3 regions of the Geobacillus sp. FSL W8-1251 genome follow, and region 1 is predicted to be linked to each of the others. Evidence: riboswitches for the same ligand, from Rfam matches in the RefSeq annotation. Region 1 holds a riboswitch; each other region holds the start of a gene.

The links. A riboswitch is a leader RNA that binds a small molecule or an ion and turns the genes downstream of it on or off. The one in region 1 is predicted to bind S-adenosylmethionine.
Positions count from the first base shown of each region.
Region 2: another riboswitch for S-adenosylmethionine. It lies ahead of mtnK (S-methyl-5-thioribose kinase); the one in region 1 lies ahead of NSS88_RS02085 (AraC family transcriptional regulator).
Region 3: another riboswitch for S-adenosylmethionine. It lies ahead of NSS88_RS04905 (bifunctional homocysteine S-methyltransferase/methylenetetrahydrofolate reductase); the one in region 1 lies ahead of NSS88_RS02085 (AraC family transcriptional regulator).

Region 1 covers NZ_JBBOUF010000001.1:404,742-410,391, reverse strand. The annotation lists gene opp4A (oligopeptide ABC transporter substrate-binding protein) at 1-1,582, shown strand, start outside; SAM riboswitch class I at 1,633-1,737, shown strand; partial or broken gene NSS88_RS02085 (AraC family transcriptional regulator) at 1,918-2,094, shown strand; partial or broken gene NSS88_RS02075 (YjiH family protein) at 2,620-2,793, shown strand; gene mscL (large conductance mechanosensitive channel protein MscL) at 2,876-3,271, opposite strand; partial or broken gene NSS88_RS02065 (YeeE/YedE family protein) at 3,421-4,643, shown strand; gene NSS88_RS02060 (carbohydrate kinase family protein) at 4,811-5,650, shown strand, end outside.
Region 2 covers NZ_JBBOUF010000001.1:794,152-799,801, forward strand. The annotation lists gene NSS88_RS04035 (pyridoxal phosphate-dependent aminotransferase) at 1-733, opposite strand, end outside; gene NSS88_RS04040 (carbon-nitrogen family hydrolase) at 830-1,645, shown strand; SAM riboswitch class I at 1,739-1,907, shown strand; gene mtnK (S-methyl-5-thioribose kinase) at 1,993-3,180, shown strand; gene mtnA (S-methyl-5-thioribose-1-phosphate isomerase) at 3,250-4,317, shown strand; gene NSS88_RS04055 (sugar ABC transporter substrate-binding protein) at 4,304-5,467, shown strand; gene NSS88_RS04060 (sugar ABC transporter ATP-binding protein) at 5,464-5,650, shown strand, end outside.
Region 3 covers NZ_JBBOUF010000001.1:954,157-959,806, forward strand. The annotation lists gene NSS88_RS04890 (uberolysin/carnocyclin family circular bacteriocin) at 243-473, opposite strand; gene NSS88_RS04895 (hypothetical protein) at 537-707, opposite strand; gene NSS88_RS04900 (zinc ribbon domain-containing protein) at 1,009-1,392, shown strand; SAM riboswitch class I at 1,525-1,627, shown strand; gene NSS88_RS04905 (bifunctional homocysteine S-methyltransferase/methylenetetrahydrofolate reductase) at 1,699-3,546, shown strand; gene metH (methionine synthase) at 3,539-5,650, shown strand, end outside.

The DNA of each region.
Region 1 (5,650 bases):
CGATACGCCGTTTGAAGGGATGCTCAGCTCTGCATTCTACACCGGAGCGCCCGACGCAGAGATTTTGCAATTTTTTGACGAGTCGCTTTTCCGGACGAACGGTGACTATGAAATTACAAATGATGGGGCTGCCACGTATGAGTTGTCGGATGATAAAAAGACGATGACAATCCATATTAAAGACAATGTGAATTGGCATGACGGCCAGCCGGTGACCGCTGAAGACTTGGAGTATGCGTATTTGGTCATCGGCCATAAAGATTACACCGGCGTCCGCTATGGCGATGCGCTCATCCAAGGGATCGTCGGGATGGAAGAATATCACAGCGGCAAAGCGGATAAAATTTCCGGCATTAAAGTCATCGACAAAAAGACGTTGACGATCACATGGAAACAGGCCAATCCGTCGGTGTTGACTGGCATTTGGGCGTATCCGCTGCCGAAGCATTACTTGAAAGACATTCCGATCAAAGACTTGGCGAAATCGGATAAAATCCGGAAAAAACCGATCGGGTTCGGTCCGTTTAAAGTGAAGAAAATCGTTCCGGGCGAGTCGGTAGAGTTTGTTCGCAATGATGACTACTGGGCTGGCAAACCGAACTTGGAAGGCGTCATTTTGAAAGTCGTCAGCCCGCAAGTCGTCCTGCAAGCGCTGAAAAAAGGCGAAATTGACGTCGCTGGGTTCCCGACTGACCAATATTTGAACGCGAAAGGGACGAAAAACATTCAGTTTATCGGTAGAGTGGGTTTGTCGTACAGCTATATCGGCTTTAAACTCGGCCATTGGGATGCGAAAAAGCAGGAAAACGTAATGGACAATCCGAAATTCCAAAACAAAAAACTGCGCCAAGCCATGGCGTACGCCATCAACAACCAAGAGGTGGCCGACCGCCTGTATCATGGTTTGCGCTTCCCGGCGAACACGCTCATTCCGCCGTCGTTCCCGGGCTATCATGACAGTTCCATCAAAGGGTATACGTACAATCCGGAAAAAGCGAAACAATTGCTGGATGAAGCGGGATATAAAGATGTGGATGGCGATGGCCTCCGCGAAGATCCAAACGGCAAAAAATTCAAGATCAACTTCTTGGCGATGAGCGGTGGGGACATCGCTGAACCGCTGGCCAAATTTTATATGCAATGCTGGAAAGATGTGGGTCTCGATGTTCAGCTTGTAGACGGACGCTTGGCGGAGTTCAACTCCTTCTACGATATGGTCGAAAAAGACGATCCGAAAGTGGATGTCTACGCCGCCGCTTGGTCAACTGGAACGGACGTCGACCCGTACGGATTGTACGGCCGCAACGCCATGTTCAACTACTCGCGTTGGGTGAACGAGAAAAATGATGAGCTGCTGGAAAAAGGCCATTCCGAGCAGGCGTTTGACAAGGAGTATCGCCGGAAAATTTACAGTGAATGGCAACAGCTGATGAACGAAGAAGTTCCGGTCATCCCGACGTTGTATGGTTTGTCCATTTATGCCGTCAACAACCGCGTCGCCAACTTTACGGTTGACCCGAGCTCGAAACTGACGTGGAAAGATGTCGGCGTCACGTCCGAGCAACCGGAAGTCGAACAATGACGATTGTTGCCTTTGATGATGTACGATAAGATAGAAGATAAATTGCATACGTCTTATCAAGAGTGGGCGAGAGAACGGGCTTGATGACCCCACAGCAACCTGCCGCAGGCAAGGTGCTAACACCCGCAAAGCGGTTTCGCTTTGGATGATAAGAACGGCTCATGACCCCTTTCGCCTCATTCCGAGGCGAAGGGGGTTTTTGTCGATGGGAGGTGAAGGAGAAACAGTGGAGGAGGCGGTTTCGCTCCGTGCTTGCATGGCCGCTCATCTCCCTGCCGCAGCGTTCTCCGTTTGTGTCATGCGCTGTGTGCAGGCGGAGCTCATCCGGTTTGACTCTAAGGCGGCGGCTGACAAGCATCTTGGCACAAATCCGCCGGTTTATGAAAACATACGGCCTTGACCGCGGCGGAACCGAGCGGGAGTATATGCGCATTTTTCAAGACATTTTGTACAATCCCGTCTTGTATCGCATCGTTCAAGAATTGATTTTATTTTTATATCGGTTGTTCCACTTGCCAGGCACCGCCTTTTTCTTAATGACAAAAGCCGTCGATGCCCGCCGTTTGATCGACGCCGTCGCTTCCTTTGTCGGCAGCTACTCCATTGGGTTATTGATCACTAATAAAGTGTTCAAAGAAGGCAAATATACCGTGAAAGAAGCGGCGATCATCGCTACCGGCTTTTCCACTGTATCCGTGACATGTGAAGAAGTTGGGATTAAGTTAATAGTAACTGAAGAGTCTTATACAAGCGGAACATCATTTTTAGACGGAGAAGCTCCAACCAAAGAAAATTATAATAAAAACAGAAGAATTAAAAGAGGTTTATTTAAATCCAATAAAGGGATTTTAATAAATGCAGACGTGAATGGAGCTTATCAAATAATTAAAAAAGTATCTCCAAATGCTTTTAACAAAAGCTATGGAGTAGAGGCTGTGGTGTTACAGCCATCTAAGATATCCGTATCTTAGTAAAGAGTAATGTTTTTTATTATATTTCTTTAATATTTTTTACCATTTTTAACATTACTCATAACATGGGAGAACTTGCGCGATGGCTTCATCATGATGATGGGCATTTTGCCGTCCATTATGTCAGTCGGACTGATCGGGCTGTTGCTCGCTGAATATACGCCGGTGTTTGACTGGTTGGGTTACCTGTTCTACCCATTCACCCTTCTGTTGCAAATCCCTGAACCGCTGTTGGCTGCGATTTTCGGGTTCGCCGCCATTCCATCAACCCGATTGAGAAGTTTCAGCGCCATGAAAGCCTGTCCATCTTCCAGACAGGCTTTCACGTCGTTTCCCGCTGCTGCTTTAACAAATCGCGAATTTCTGTCAATAGCTCCTCCTCTTTCGTCAGCGTCGGTGCGGTTTCCTTCACCTCTTCCTGCTTTTTCACCCGTTCATACAGCGTGTTGATCAATTTCACAAACAGGAAAATCGAAAACGCGATGATCAAAAAATCGACGACTGTTTGGATAAACGCCCCATATTTCACTTCCGCTTTGCCGACTTTCCAAGACAAATCGCTGAAATTGATGCCGCCTAGAATCAGCCCGACAAGCGGCATGATGATGTCATTGACGAGCGAGGAAACGATTTTGCCAAACGCCCCGCCGATGATCACCCCAACGGCTAAATCGATGACATTGCCGCGGACGGCGAATTTTTTAAACTCGTTCCACATGGTCATCTCCTTCCGAAGAAAATGTTCGTCTGCTATTATACCCGACCGGCCGCAACATTGAAACTTTTTAGCTTAAATCGTAGCAAATCAATTGGTTTTTATATATTATAGAATACGTTCATCAACCAAAACAAAAGGGGGAACGCATCGTGGAAGTGACCGCACAACAACGAGACGTTCGCGCGAAACAAGCAGCGAACGCCCCGAAACATCCGACTGCGTGGATTATTGCGGTCTCCATCCTCATATTGATCGGTGGCACGTTGTTCTTATATAGCCGTGTTTCCTGGCAACAGGCGCTTTTGTATGTGCTGGGAGCGTTTGGTGGATTTGTATTGTACCAGGCGCATTTTGGCTTTACATCCGCCTGGCGAAAGTTTATTCTATACCGCCAAGGGAAGGCATTCGGGCACAGATGATCATGATGGCGGCAGCCAGCGCGTTGTTTTTGCCGCTGCTCGTGAAAGGCTCAGTGCTCGGGCACCCGGTGTCAGGGTATGTATTTGGCGTGGGAGTATCGGTCATCGTCGGCGCTTTTCTGTTTGGCATCGGCATGCAGCTTGGCGACGGCTGCGCGTCGGGGACGTTGTACCATATCGGCGGGGGCGATGCGAACGGCATCGTGACGCTCATCGGGTTCATCGCTGGCTCCGTCATTGCGACGACCCACTTTGACGTGTGGGCGAAGATGCCGCAATGGAAGCCGTTCTCGTTCATTGGCGAGTTCGGCCCCTTGGGAGGGTTTTTGCTTCAGTTGGTTTTGCTTGCGGTCGTCTACTATGCGGTGACGGTGATGGAAAAACGACGCCACGGCCAACGCGTTGCTGCATCGCTTGAGAACCATCATGGCTGGAAAGCGATTTACAAAGGGCCGTGGCCGCTTCTGGTCGGGGCGTTGCTCTTGGCTGTAACGAACGCGCTTGTGCTGATGATTAGCGGCAAGCCTTGGGGCATTACGTCCGCCTTCGCCCTTTGGGGAGCGAAGTTCGTGCAGCTGTTTGGCGTCGATCCGACTGCTTGGGCGTACTGGCAAGATGAAGCGAAACGGCAGGCGCTCGCGAATCCACTCTACTACGATACAACGACCGTGATGGACATCAGCTTGATGGTCGGCGCCTTATTGGCCGCAGCGCTCGCTGGCCGCTATACGAAGCCTGTGCAATGGAAGCGTCCGACGCGCATGACGATCGGTGCGCTGATCGGTGGGCTGATGATGGGATACGGAGCCCGGTTGGCGTTCGGCTGCAATATCGGCGCGTATTTCGGCGGCATTGCTTCATTCAGCGCCCACGGCTGGGCGTGGTTTGTCTTTGCTTTCCTCGGCAGCCTGATCGGCGTCAAACTGCGTCCGTATTGCGCGTACAAAAACTAAACGTTCCGTCGTTTTGGCGGGGTGCTTTCTTTATGCAGGACGGCATATGGTACAATGGGCAGTGAGGCTTCGACAAGAGCAGCTGCCTGCTTGTTTGAAATCGTTTTCCTTGTTTTGGGAGAGCGGAAGGAGGACAGCGGTGTTCATTGGGAGAGGAGGGAAAAGGCATGCGGCAAGCGGCCTCGATCGTCTGCATTGGCGGGGCGAACGTCGACCGAAAGGCGCGGTTGCTCACTCCGTTTCGGCTCGGCACGTCCCATCCCGTCACCACGACGCAAACCGCGGGTGGGGTGGCGAGAAACATCGCCGAAAACTTAGGACGGCTTGCTCAACCTGTTTTGCTCGTCAGCACCGTTGGCGATGATCGCGATGGACAGTGGCTCGTTGACGTGACGAGCCGATATGTCAATACGAGCTTCATCGTGCGAACGCCAAAAGCGAACACCGGGACGTATACAGCGGTGCTCGATGAACGCGGCGAGATGGTTCTCGCCTTGGCGGATATGGCCATTTATGATACAGTGGGGGGAGAATGGCGAAAGCAACAATGGACTCGGCTCGGTCCGATTTCTGCGGTCGTGCTTGACACGAATTTCCCGAAGGCTGTCATTCGTTCGGTGATTGCACAATGTCGCCAAGAGGACATCCCGCTTTGTGTTGTGACGGTGTCGGTTCCAAAAGTGAAGCGATTGCCCAGCGATTTGTCTGGTGTGACGTGGTTTGTCACGAATGAAGCGGAGGCTAAGGAATTTGTGGGACGCGACGGACATACGGACGACATCATGAAAGCGATCCTTCAAGCCGGCGCCCAGAATGTTGTCGTCACGCGCGGCGCAAACGGCGTCGCGTACGCCACCAAGCAAGGGGAAACAGAAGCGATTGCGGCGCCGAAGGTTGAGGTCACCGACGCCACCGGAGCGGGCGACGCCTTTGCGGCTGGATTTTTGTACGGCGTCTTAGGCGGACATACGGTGGAAGACGCCTGCCGCTTTGGGATGAGCAGCGCG
Region 2 (5,650 bases), 390 kb from region 1:
TGTACGTTTTCGAGAACGTGTAGATTTCAACGCCAATGTCTTTCGCCCCGTCCACTTCTAGAAAGCTGACCGGCTTTTGGCCGTCAAAGCCGATCGCGCCATAGGCAAAATCATGCACAACGGCTATGCCGTACTTTTCCGCAAATGCCACCGTTTCAGCAAAAAACTCCTTCGTCGCCGTCGCGCCGGTCGGGTTGTTCGGATAGTTTAAAAACATCAGTTTCGCCCGGTCGGCCGCCGCCCTGGGAATGGCCGAATAATCCGGCAGAAACTCATTCTCCGCGACAAGCGGCATCATTTCCATCCGCGCGCGGGCGAGCGCGATTCCCGACCAATAGTCCGGATAACCCGGGTCCGGGACGAGCACGACATCGCCCGGGTTGACGAGGCAAAGCGGCAGCTCGACAAGCCCGGCTTTGCCGCCGAACAAGATGGCGACCTCGCGGGCCGGGTCGATCGTCACCCCGTACTCGCGCGCGTAAAACGCCGCTACGGCTTTTTTCAAAAACGAGTAGCCTTGAAACGGCGAATATTTATGGTATTTCGGATTGGCCGCCGCCCGCTGCATCGCCTCGACGATATGCTTTGGCGTCGGCTGATCCGGATTGCCCTGCCCTAAGTTGATCACATCATAACCCGCCTTGATCTTCGCACCGACTTTCGCCACGAGCGAGGCGAAAAACTGCTTCGGCAGCTGTTCAAGCAGTTCGGAAAAGGGAAATTCGATCGTCATCGTCCACACCTTCTCAAACATTCTTGAAATTCTAGTGCAACATCATATATCGTTAAAAGCAAAATGTAAAGAAAATTTTTTCCGAGGTGAACGCTCATGACGATCCGCATCGCCTGCCTGCAGCTTGACATTGCATTTGGCGATCCAGCAAAAAACGAACAGCAAGCCGAACAGGCCGTGGAATCCGCTGCCAAAGACGGCGCTGACATCATCGTGCTGCCAGAGTTATGGACGACCGGCTACGATTTGACGCGCCTGGATGAAATTGCCGACGAAGGCGCCGAACGGGCGAAGGCGCTCGCTTCCCGATTGGCGCAAACGTACGGCGTCCATTTCGTCGCCGGTTCGGTCGCCAAAAAAACAGCCGCCGGCGTGACAAACACGATGATCGTGGCCAACCGCCATGGCCAAATCGTCGGCGAATACAGCAAGCTTCACCTGTTCCAATTGATGGATGAACATTTGTATTTGCAGCCGGGAAACGAGCCAGGCTTGTTCTCGCTTGACGGGCTGCCGTGCGCTGGGGTCATTTGCTATGACATCCGATTTCCGGAGTGGATTCGCGCCCATGCGTTGGCCGGAGCGGAAGTGCTGTTTGTCGTCGCCGAATGGCCGCTTCCCCGCCTTCACCATTGGCGGACGCTCTTGATGGCGCGGGCGATTGAAAACCAATGCTATGTCGTCGCTTGCAACCGGGCCGGACGCGACCCGAACAACGTCTTCGCCGGCCATTCGCTCATCATCGACCCATGGGGCGAAATTATCGCCGAGGCGGACGAGAAGCCGGGCATTCTCTCGGCCGACATCAATCCCTCGCTCGTTGCGGACGTCCGCGCACGCATCCCGGTGTTTGCCGACCGCCGGCCGCACGATTATGAAGAGGCGGCAAAAAAATTTTTCAAAACGTATTGACAATCCGCCAGCCCAACCTGTATCATTCGAATCAAGCAACCAAACGATTGTTAACATCGTGAAAATTGCAAAAACTTAATAGCTAGATCGGTACTCTTATCAAGAGTTGGCTGAGGGAATTGGCCCAATGAAGCCCAGCAACCGACCGTAATGCTATCGTGAGATAGGGCGCACGCCAAAGGCGGCGCCGGAAGCGAACCGCTTCCGCAGGGCACGGTGCTAAGTCCAACAGAAAGACCGATGTCTTTCTGAAAGATAAGAGGCGCGAAGACGATGCATCTTCAAGCCTCTTTCCGTATGCGAAAGAGGCTTTTTCATTTGCCAAAACCTAAAGGGGGAACGTGAAAATGACGATTGTCCAATCCACTGTTTACGAACCGCTCACCGAACAAAAAGCGACCGCCCTCGCCGTCCGCCTCGGCCTATTCCGAGACGGGGCGCCGCTTGTGTGCCGCGAAATCGGCGACGGAAACTTAAACTTAGTCTTTCATATCGTCGATCAGGAAACGAAGCAAGGCGTCATCATCAAACAGGCGCTCCCGTACGCGAAAGTCGTCGGCGAAAGCTGGCCGCTCACGTTAAAGCGCGCGGTTATTGAAAGCAACGCGTTGCGCACGTTTGCCAGCTATGTACCGCAATACGTGCCGAACGTCTACTATTCTGACGAATCGCTTGCCATTACCGTGATGGAAGACTTGTCCCGTCTGCAAATCGCCCGCAAAGGGTTGATCGAAGGGAAAACATTTCCGCTTTTGTCCCGGCATATCGGCGAATTTATCGCCAAAACAGCGTTTTACACATCCGATTTCGGCATGAACCAGCAAGAGAAAAAGAAATTGGCGCAAAGCTTCGTCAATCCGGAGCTGTGCAAAATCACCGAAGATCTCGTCTTCACCGATCCATTTTTCGACCATGACACGAACAACTTCGAAGACGAGCTGCGGCCGGACGTCGAAACGCTTTGGAATGACGACCGCCTCCGTTTGGAAGCGGCGAAGTTGAAGCGCAAGTTTTTAACCGAAGCCGATGTGCTTCTGCATGGCGATTTGCATACCGGCAGCATTTTCGCAAGCACCGACGAAACGAAAGTAATCGACCCGGAATTCGCTTTTTACGGCCCGATCGGCTTTGACCTTGGACAGTTTTTCGCCAACTTGCTGTTAAATGCGTTGTCCCGCCCTGACGTTGAGCGCCAACCGCTCTTTGATCACATCGACCGGACCTGGGACGTCTTTGCGTCCATATTCTCGGAGCTTTGGCGCACCAAAAGCATCGAGACGTACGCCGCAACACCGGGCTTGCTTGACGAAGTGCTCCGGCATGCGTTCATCGATGCTGTCGGCTTTGCCGGCTGCGAAGTCATCCGCCGGACGATCGGCCTCGCCCATGTGGCCGACCTTGACGGCATCGAGCAGAAAGAAGCCCGCCTTGCCGCCAAACGACACGCGCTCCGCCTCGGCCGCCGCCTAATTGTCGAGCGCAACGAGCTGACCGGAACGGACGGCTTCCGCCGAGTGTTTGCAGAAACCGAATAGTAACACGGCGACGACCGGCCCAGTGCCGGCCCGGATCAACGGAAAATGTGAAAAGAAAGGAAGACGACGATGGACACCTTTGCCATCCCGCGCTCTGTCGAGTGGCGCGAGACGCATATCACGATTTTAAACCAACAAAAATTGCCATTGGCAACAGAATATATCGACCTGCATACGCTTGAAGACGTGTACGATGCGATCGCCTCGCTGAAAGTGCGCGGAGCGCCGGCGATCGGCATCACCGCCGCTTATGGTCTGGCGCTCGCCGCCTCGCATTATAAAGCGGAAACGGTCCACGAGTTCCATAGCCGCCTAAAGCAAGACCGCGATTATTTGGCAAGCGCCCGCCCGACGGCCGTCAATTTGGTTTGGGCGCTTGACCGGCTCACTGCCGCCGCCAAAGACGCCGCCTCAGTCAACGAAGCGAAAACGGTGCTTATTCACGAGGCAATACGCATCCAAATCGAGGACGAAGATGTCTGCCGCCGCATCGGCGAACATGCGTTATCGCTTTTTCGCCCAGGCGAGCGGGTGATGACGATTTGCAACGCCGGCTCGATCGCCACCGCCCGCTACGGCACGGCGCTCGCCCCGTTTTATTTGGCGAAAGAGAAAGGGATCGAGTTATCCGTGTACGCCCTTGAGACGCGCCCCGTTTTGCAAGGAGCGCGTCTGACCGCCTGGGAGCTGATGCAAGCAGGCGTCGACGTCACGCTTATTACGGACAACATGGCGGCGCAAACGATCAAAGCGAAAGGGATTCGCGCCATTATCGTCGGAGCCGACCGGATCGCACAAAACGGCGATACGGCGAACAAAATCGGCACGTTCGGCCTCGCCTTGCTCGCCAAATCGTTTGGCATTCCGTTTTACGTCGCCGCACCGTTGTCCACCATCGATTTGGCGACAAAGACAGGGGCAGACATCCCGATTGAAGAGCGCCATCCGGATGAAGTGACCCATCTGGCCGGCGTGCGCGTCGCCCCGGAAGGCGTCAACGTGTATAACCCGGCGTTTGACGTGACGCCAAACGAACTGATTACCGCGATCATTACCGAAAAAGGCATCGTCCGCGGCAGCTACAGCGCGGCACTGCCAGCGTTATTTGCAAAGGAGGAGCAGCATGAAACGATTTAAGGCCTTATCGTTCCTTTCTCTTCTTTTCTTTGCCGTGTTCTCCGTCTTGGCCGGCTGCACGAACGAGCAAGACGCCGTGAGCTCTAAGCCGGCCAACGAAACGAAGCAAACGGCCATCCAAGGCGACACCGTCTCATCCAACAGCCAAACCGCATCGAGCAGCGAACAGGCGGCCATCCCGGAGAAGCTGAAAAAACCGGTGAAGATCGCCGCCATTATGCAAATGTCCATCGGCACGTTCTCGTCGCAATACATCGCCGGCGTCAAAGAACAAGTGCAAAAGTTCGGCGGCGAAGTGCAAATTTACAACGCCGACAACGACTTGACGAAAATGGCCTCATACGTAGAAACGGCCATCACGCAAAACGTTGATGCCATTCTGCTTGATCACGGCCGCGCTGATGCACTCGAAGGCCCGGTGAAAAAAGCGGTTGAAAAAGGCATCCCGGTCGTCGCCTTTGACAACGATTTGAACATTCCCGGCGTCACCGTCATCGACCAAGACGACTACAGCCTCGCCTGGAAAACGTTAAAAACACTCGCCGAAGATTTAAATGGAGAGGGCAACATCGTCACGATTTGGGTCGGCGGTTTTACTCCAATGGAGCGGCGCCACGTCATTTATGAGGCGTTCAAAAAACGCTATCCGAACATAAAAGAAGTCGCCAAGTTCGGTACGGCGAGCGCCAACACGGCTTTGGACACGCAAACGCAAATGGAGGCCATTTTGAAAAAATATCCGAACAAAGGCGACATTGACGCCGTCTTCGCAACTTGGGACGAGTTCGCCAAAGGAGCGACGCGCGCCATCGAGCAAGCCGGGCGTACGGAAATCAAAGTATACAGCATCGATTTGAGTGACGAAGACTTGCAAATGATCCAAAAACCGAACAGTCCGTGGGTGGCGACAACAGCGACGGATCCGGCGGAAGTCGGCCGCGTTCAGGTGCGGTTCGCCTATCAAAAAATCGCTGGCGAGAAAACGCCGAACATTTACTCGCTCGAGCCGCATTTAGTAAAACGGACCGACTTGCCCGATAAGCAAGTATCGATGAACGAGCTTTCGCAATACATCCCGGGCTGGGGGCAATCGAACGTCGCCATCTCGCCATGGATGAAAACGTTGGAAGCTCAGGTGAACAAAAAATGAACAGGCTGTCAATGCGAGGCATTGAAAAATCGTTTGGCGCGGTGCGCGTGCTTGACGGCGTGGACTTTTCCGTCCGTCCAGGCGAAGTCCACGCCCTTTTGGGCATGAACGGCGCCGGCAAAAGCACGCTCATGAACATTTTGGCCGGCGCCATTCCTCCCGACGCCGGCACGATCACGATCG
Region 3 (5,650 bases), 550 kb from region 1:
CACCGCCAAAGGTAAAATTCGGTCATGGCAAGGGCGGCTTTCCTATTGCCTTCTTTTTGTCCCCGTCGCCCTTGACGACTCTTTCCCACCTTTGGCGGGTGTTGGTCAAGGGCGAATCCGGCCCTCCGCATGCCCCACGATGCTCAATGGGATGATCTGTGTGGAGTTTTCATAGAACTTTTGACGCTACCTGATTTACTCATTAGGAACGGCAGGGAGTTTTTCCCCTGCCGTTTTGCCTTTTACCATGCAATCGCTGCTGCTTTTCCTCGTTCCGCCACTATTTTTTTCACCGTCGCGACAAAAGCTGACCACCCAATTTCCAAAATGACGTCGACTCCACCTGACAAAATAGCGGTGATCCCAAGAATAATAGAAATGAGAGTGGAGCCGGTCAACACAATCGAAACAACCGTCGTCGCGATTGACTGTGACACGCCGAGCGTCCCGGCAACAAGCGCCAGCAAACTCATAACCTATCATCTCCTTCCAGTAAATGATAATCGATCAAAACTTTTTTCAAAAACATTCTGTGTCTATCTCATCCTTCGCACTAAACGAGAATAAACCCCGCCGTAAAGCAGCACCAATACAATAAATCCTATTTTGATGGGCATGCTGGCCGCTTTTAGGCGAAAAGCAACTCCAATCAACACAACAAGCGGCAGGCTAATCAGAATAAAATACGGCCACGACCATTGTTTCACCCACTTCACTCCTGTCTGCGATGCGGTTTCTAGTAAATTCCTTGTTAATATCATCCATTTTAATTATACACCTTGACTCTAAAAAAAAAAAAAAGAGAAATCGTTCGATAATTTTATCTTTTTTTACATATTTCGACATATTTCGTGCTATTGACATGAAACAGAGATGCTTTTAAGAGATTAGTACAAGGTAAGGGAGGAGATACAATGCTTCTTTTTTATTACGTCATCCCATGTTTCCTACATCATCATATGGTATAATAATCCCAACCAACATGAAACGAATGGAGAAGGAATCCACTTGAAAAGCATCAAACCCGGCCGCGTCCCGTCGATGCAAGGGCTGTTCGGCAGCATCGCCGCTGTGTTGTTCGGCATCTTTTGGATGGTGATGACCTTCTCCATCACCGCGGACTCGCCGTTTCCCGCCGCCCGCTTTTTTCCGTTTTTCGGCCTTGTCGTCATCGCCATCGGTGTATTTCAAGCAATTTACCATTACAAAAATGCGACGGGAAAACAACGCATGTCCTTATTGGACATTGTCGTCAGCGAGGAAGAGCCCGACCCACTGAACGTCCGATTTGGAGGCAAAGAGAAAACAAACAAGTATTGCCCATACTGCGGAGAACATGTGCAGCGTGATTTTCAGTTTTGCCCCCGATGCGGGAAAGCGCCGAGCCCTTGACGCGAGCCGCTCTTTTTATCTGAATCTCTTTAACTTTTGAAATTTCCTTCTTCACCGTATTGAATAATTTCGAAAAATACATTAAATTATATAGTAATCATCAAAACGTCACCGCACAATTGCATACCGGCATTCTTATCAAGAGAGGGGGAGGGACTGGCCCGGTGAACCCTCAGCAACCTGGCCCGCGGCCAAGGTGCTAAATCCAGACAGGCGGAAGCCTGGAAGATAAGAAGAAGCGAATGAAAAGTCTTCTTCTTATAGAAGGCTTTTTTCTTTTACTACGGAGAAACGGGGGAATCGAACGTGGGATTGCTGGATGAGTTGAAAGAGCGCATTCTCATCGCCGACGGGGCGATGGGAACGCTTTTATATTCGCACGGCATTGACCGTTGTTTTGAAGAATTGAATTTATCCAATCCAGATGAAATCGTCCATATTCATGAAGCGTATATCGCCGCGGGCGCCGACGTCATTCAGACGAATACATACGGCGCCAACTATGTGAAACTCGCCCGCTACGGCCTTGAAGATGAGGTGCCGGCCATCAACCGCGCGGCGGTGCGGCTCGCCAGGCAAGCGGCGAACGGGCGGGCATACGTGCTCGGAACGATCGGGGGGCTGCGCACGTTAAACAAAAGCGTCGTCACGCTTGAAGAAGTGAAACGGACGTTTCGCGAGCAGCTGTTTGTCCTGCTGGCTGAAGGAGTCGACGGCGTGCTGCTCGAGACGTATTACGATTTGGAAGAGTTGGAGACGGTGCTTGCCATCGCCCGCAAAGAGACCGACTTGCCGATTATCGCTCACGTCTCGCTCCATGAAGTCGGCGTCTTGCAAGATGGCACGCCGCTCGCGGACGCCCTTATCCGCCTGGAGGCGCTCGGGGCCGATGTCGTCGGACTGAACTGTCGTCTCGGTCCATATCATATGCTTCGGTCGCTCGAGGAAGTGCCGCTGCCGAAGCAGGCGTTTTTGTCGGCGTATCCGAATGCGAGCCTCCCGGATTACCGCGATGGCCGGCTTGTCTATGAGACGAACGCTGAATATTTCGAGGAAACAGCCAAAGCGTTCCGCGACCAAGGGGTGCGCTTGATCGGCGGGTGCTGCGGCACGACGCCGAAACATATTGAGGCAATGGCAAAGGCGCTCGCCGACCGGACGCCGGTGACGGAAAAAACGGTGAAGCGGCGCACGGCATCTGTATCGGTGCAAGCCGATCGGCCCGCGCCGACTCCGCTTCCCGAGCTCGCCCGCACGTACCGCTCGGTCATTGTGGAGCTAGATCCGCCGAAGCAACTCGGCATTGACAAGTTTCTTGCTGGGGCGAAAGCGCTCCATGACGCCGGCATCGATGCGCTGACGTTGGCCGACAACTCGCTCGCCACGCCGCGCATCAGCAACGCCGCTGTCGCCACGATCATCAAGGAGCAACTCGGCATCCGCCCGCTTGTGCATATTACATGCCGCGATCGCAATTTGATCGGCTTACAGTCGCATTTGATGGGCTTGCATACGCTCGGCATCACCGACGTGCTCGCCATTACCGGCGACCCGTCGAAAATCGGCGACTTCCCAGGAGCAACGTCGGTGTATGATTTATCATCGTTCGATTTGATCCGCTTGATCCGCCAGTTTAACGAAGGGCTGTCGTACTCGGGCAAACCGCTTGGGCAAAAAACGAACTTCTCGATCGGCGCTGCGTTCAACCCGAACGTCCGCCATTTGGATAAAGCAGTTGAGCGAATGGAGAAAAAAATTCAATGCGGCGCCCACTATTTCTTGACCCAGCCGATTTACTCGGAAGAGAAAATCGTTGAAGTGTACGAAGCAACCAAGCATCTTGACACGCCGATTTACATCGGCATTATGCCGCTTGTGAGCGCGCGCAACGCCGACTTTTTGCATCATGAAGTGCCGGGCATTACGCTCTCTGACGAGATTCGCGCCCGCATGGCCGCCTGCAGCGGCGACCCGGTGCAAGCAGCCAAGGAAGGCATCGCTATCGCCAAATCGCTCATTGACGCTGCGTTTGATTTGTTTAACGGCATTTATTTGATCACGCCGTTCTTGCGCTATGACATGACAGTCGAGCTCGTCCGCTACATTCACGAAAAAGAAGCGGCCGCCAAAGAAAGGAAAGTTGTTCATGGCTAACGTCACCTTAGAACAGCAACTGCAAAGAAAAATTCTTGTCATCGATGGCGCCATGGGCACGATGATCCAAAGAGCCAACCTATCGGCCGCCGACTTTGGCGGCGAGGCGTATGAAGGGTGCAACGAATATTTGACCCTCACCGCCCCGCATATCATCCGCCGCATTCATGAAGCGTACCTAGAAGCCGGTGCTGATATCATTGAAACGAACACGTTCGGAGCGACACGCATCGTGCTTGACGAATATGGCCTCGGTCATTTGGCGCTTGAGCTGAACATCGAAGCGGCCAAACTCGCCAAACAAACGGCTGAGTCGTTCTCCACCCCGGACTGGCCGCGCTTTGTCGCCGGTTCGATGGGGCCGACGACGAAAACGTTGTCGGTGACAGGCGGCGCAACGTTTGAAGAACTCGTCGCCGCCTACGAAGAACAAGCGCGCGGACTGCTCTTAGGAGGCGTCGACCTTCTCCTACTCGAGACGTGCCAAGATACGCTGAATGTCAAAGCCGGTTTTCTCGGCATTTCGAAGGCGTTTGAAGCGGTCGGTCGCCGCGTGCCGCTCATGATTTCCGGCACGATCGAACCGATGGGCACGACACTCGCCGGGCAGGCGATCGATGCGTTTTTCATCTCGGTGCGCCATATGAAGCCGATCGCCGTCGGCTTAAACTGCGCGACAGGCCCCGAGTTTATGACCGACCATTTGCGCACGCTCGCCTCGCTCGCTGACACGGCGGTCAGCTGCTACCCGAACGCCGGTCTGCCGGATGAGGAAGGCCGCTACCATGAAACGCCGGAGATGTTGGCAGAGAAAATCCGCCGCTTTGCCGAAAAGGGATGGATCAACATCGTCGGCGGGTGTTGCGGTACGACGCCGGATCATATCCGCGCCATTGCCGAAGCGGTGCGTGATCTCCCGCCGCGGGCGATCCCGTCTTCGTTTGATGTCCACGCCGTTTCCGGCATCGAGGCGCTCATCTATGATGAAACGATGCGCCCGCTCTTTGTCGGCGAGCGGACAAACGTGATCGGCTCGCGCAAATTCAAACGCCTCATCGCCGAAGGGAAATACGAAGAAGCGGCGGAAATCGCCCGCGCCCAAGTGAAAAACGGCGCCCATGTCATCGACATTTGCCTCGCCGACCCAGACCGCGACGAACTCCATGACATGGAACAGTTCGTCCGCGAAGTCGTGAAAAAAGTGAAAGTGCCGCTTGTCATCGATTCGACCGACGAGCGCGTCATTGAACGCGCCCTCACCTACTCGCAAGGGAAAGCGATCATCAATTCGATCAACTTGGAAGACGGCGAGGAGCGGTTTGCGAAAGTCGTTCCTCTCTTGCACAAATACGGCGCCGCTGTCGTCGTCGGCACGATCGATGAACAAGGGATGGCGGTCACCGCCGAACGGAAGCTGGAAATTGCCTTGCGTTCGTATGACTTGCTCGTTAACCGCTACGGGGTGCCGGCGCGCGACATCATTTTCGATCCGCTCGTCTTCCCGGTCGGCACCGGTGATGAGCAATACATCGGCGCGGCGAATGAAACGATCAAAGGCATCCGCCTCATTAAAGAGCGGCTGCCTCATTGCTTGACGATGCTCGGCATCAGCAACGTCTCGTTCGGCTTGCCGCCGGCCGGGCGCGAGGTGCTCAACTCCGTCTTTTTGTACCGTTGCACGCAAGCTGGGCTCGATTATGCGATCGTCAACACTGAGAAGCTTGAGCGGTTCGCCTCGATTCCGGAAGAGGAAGTGCGGATGGCCGAAGCGCTTTTGTTTGACACGAGCGATGAAACATTAAACACCTTTATCGAATTTTACCGAAGCAAAATCACCGCCGCCAAGCCGGCTGAGGAGAACTTGAGCCTTGAAGAGCGGCTCGCCCGCTACGTCATTGAAGGGTCGAAAGACGGGCTCATTCCCGATTTAGAGAAGGCGCTTGAGACCTACTCCGATCCGCTGTCGATCATCAACGGTCCGCTTATGGCCGGCATGGATGAAGTCGGGCGGCTGTTCAACAACAACCAGCTCATCGTCGCTGAAGTATTGCAAAGCGCGGAAGTGATGAAAGCAGCGGTCGCCTTTTTAGAGCCGTATATGGAA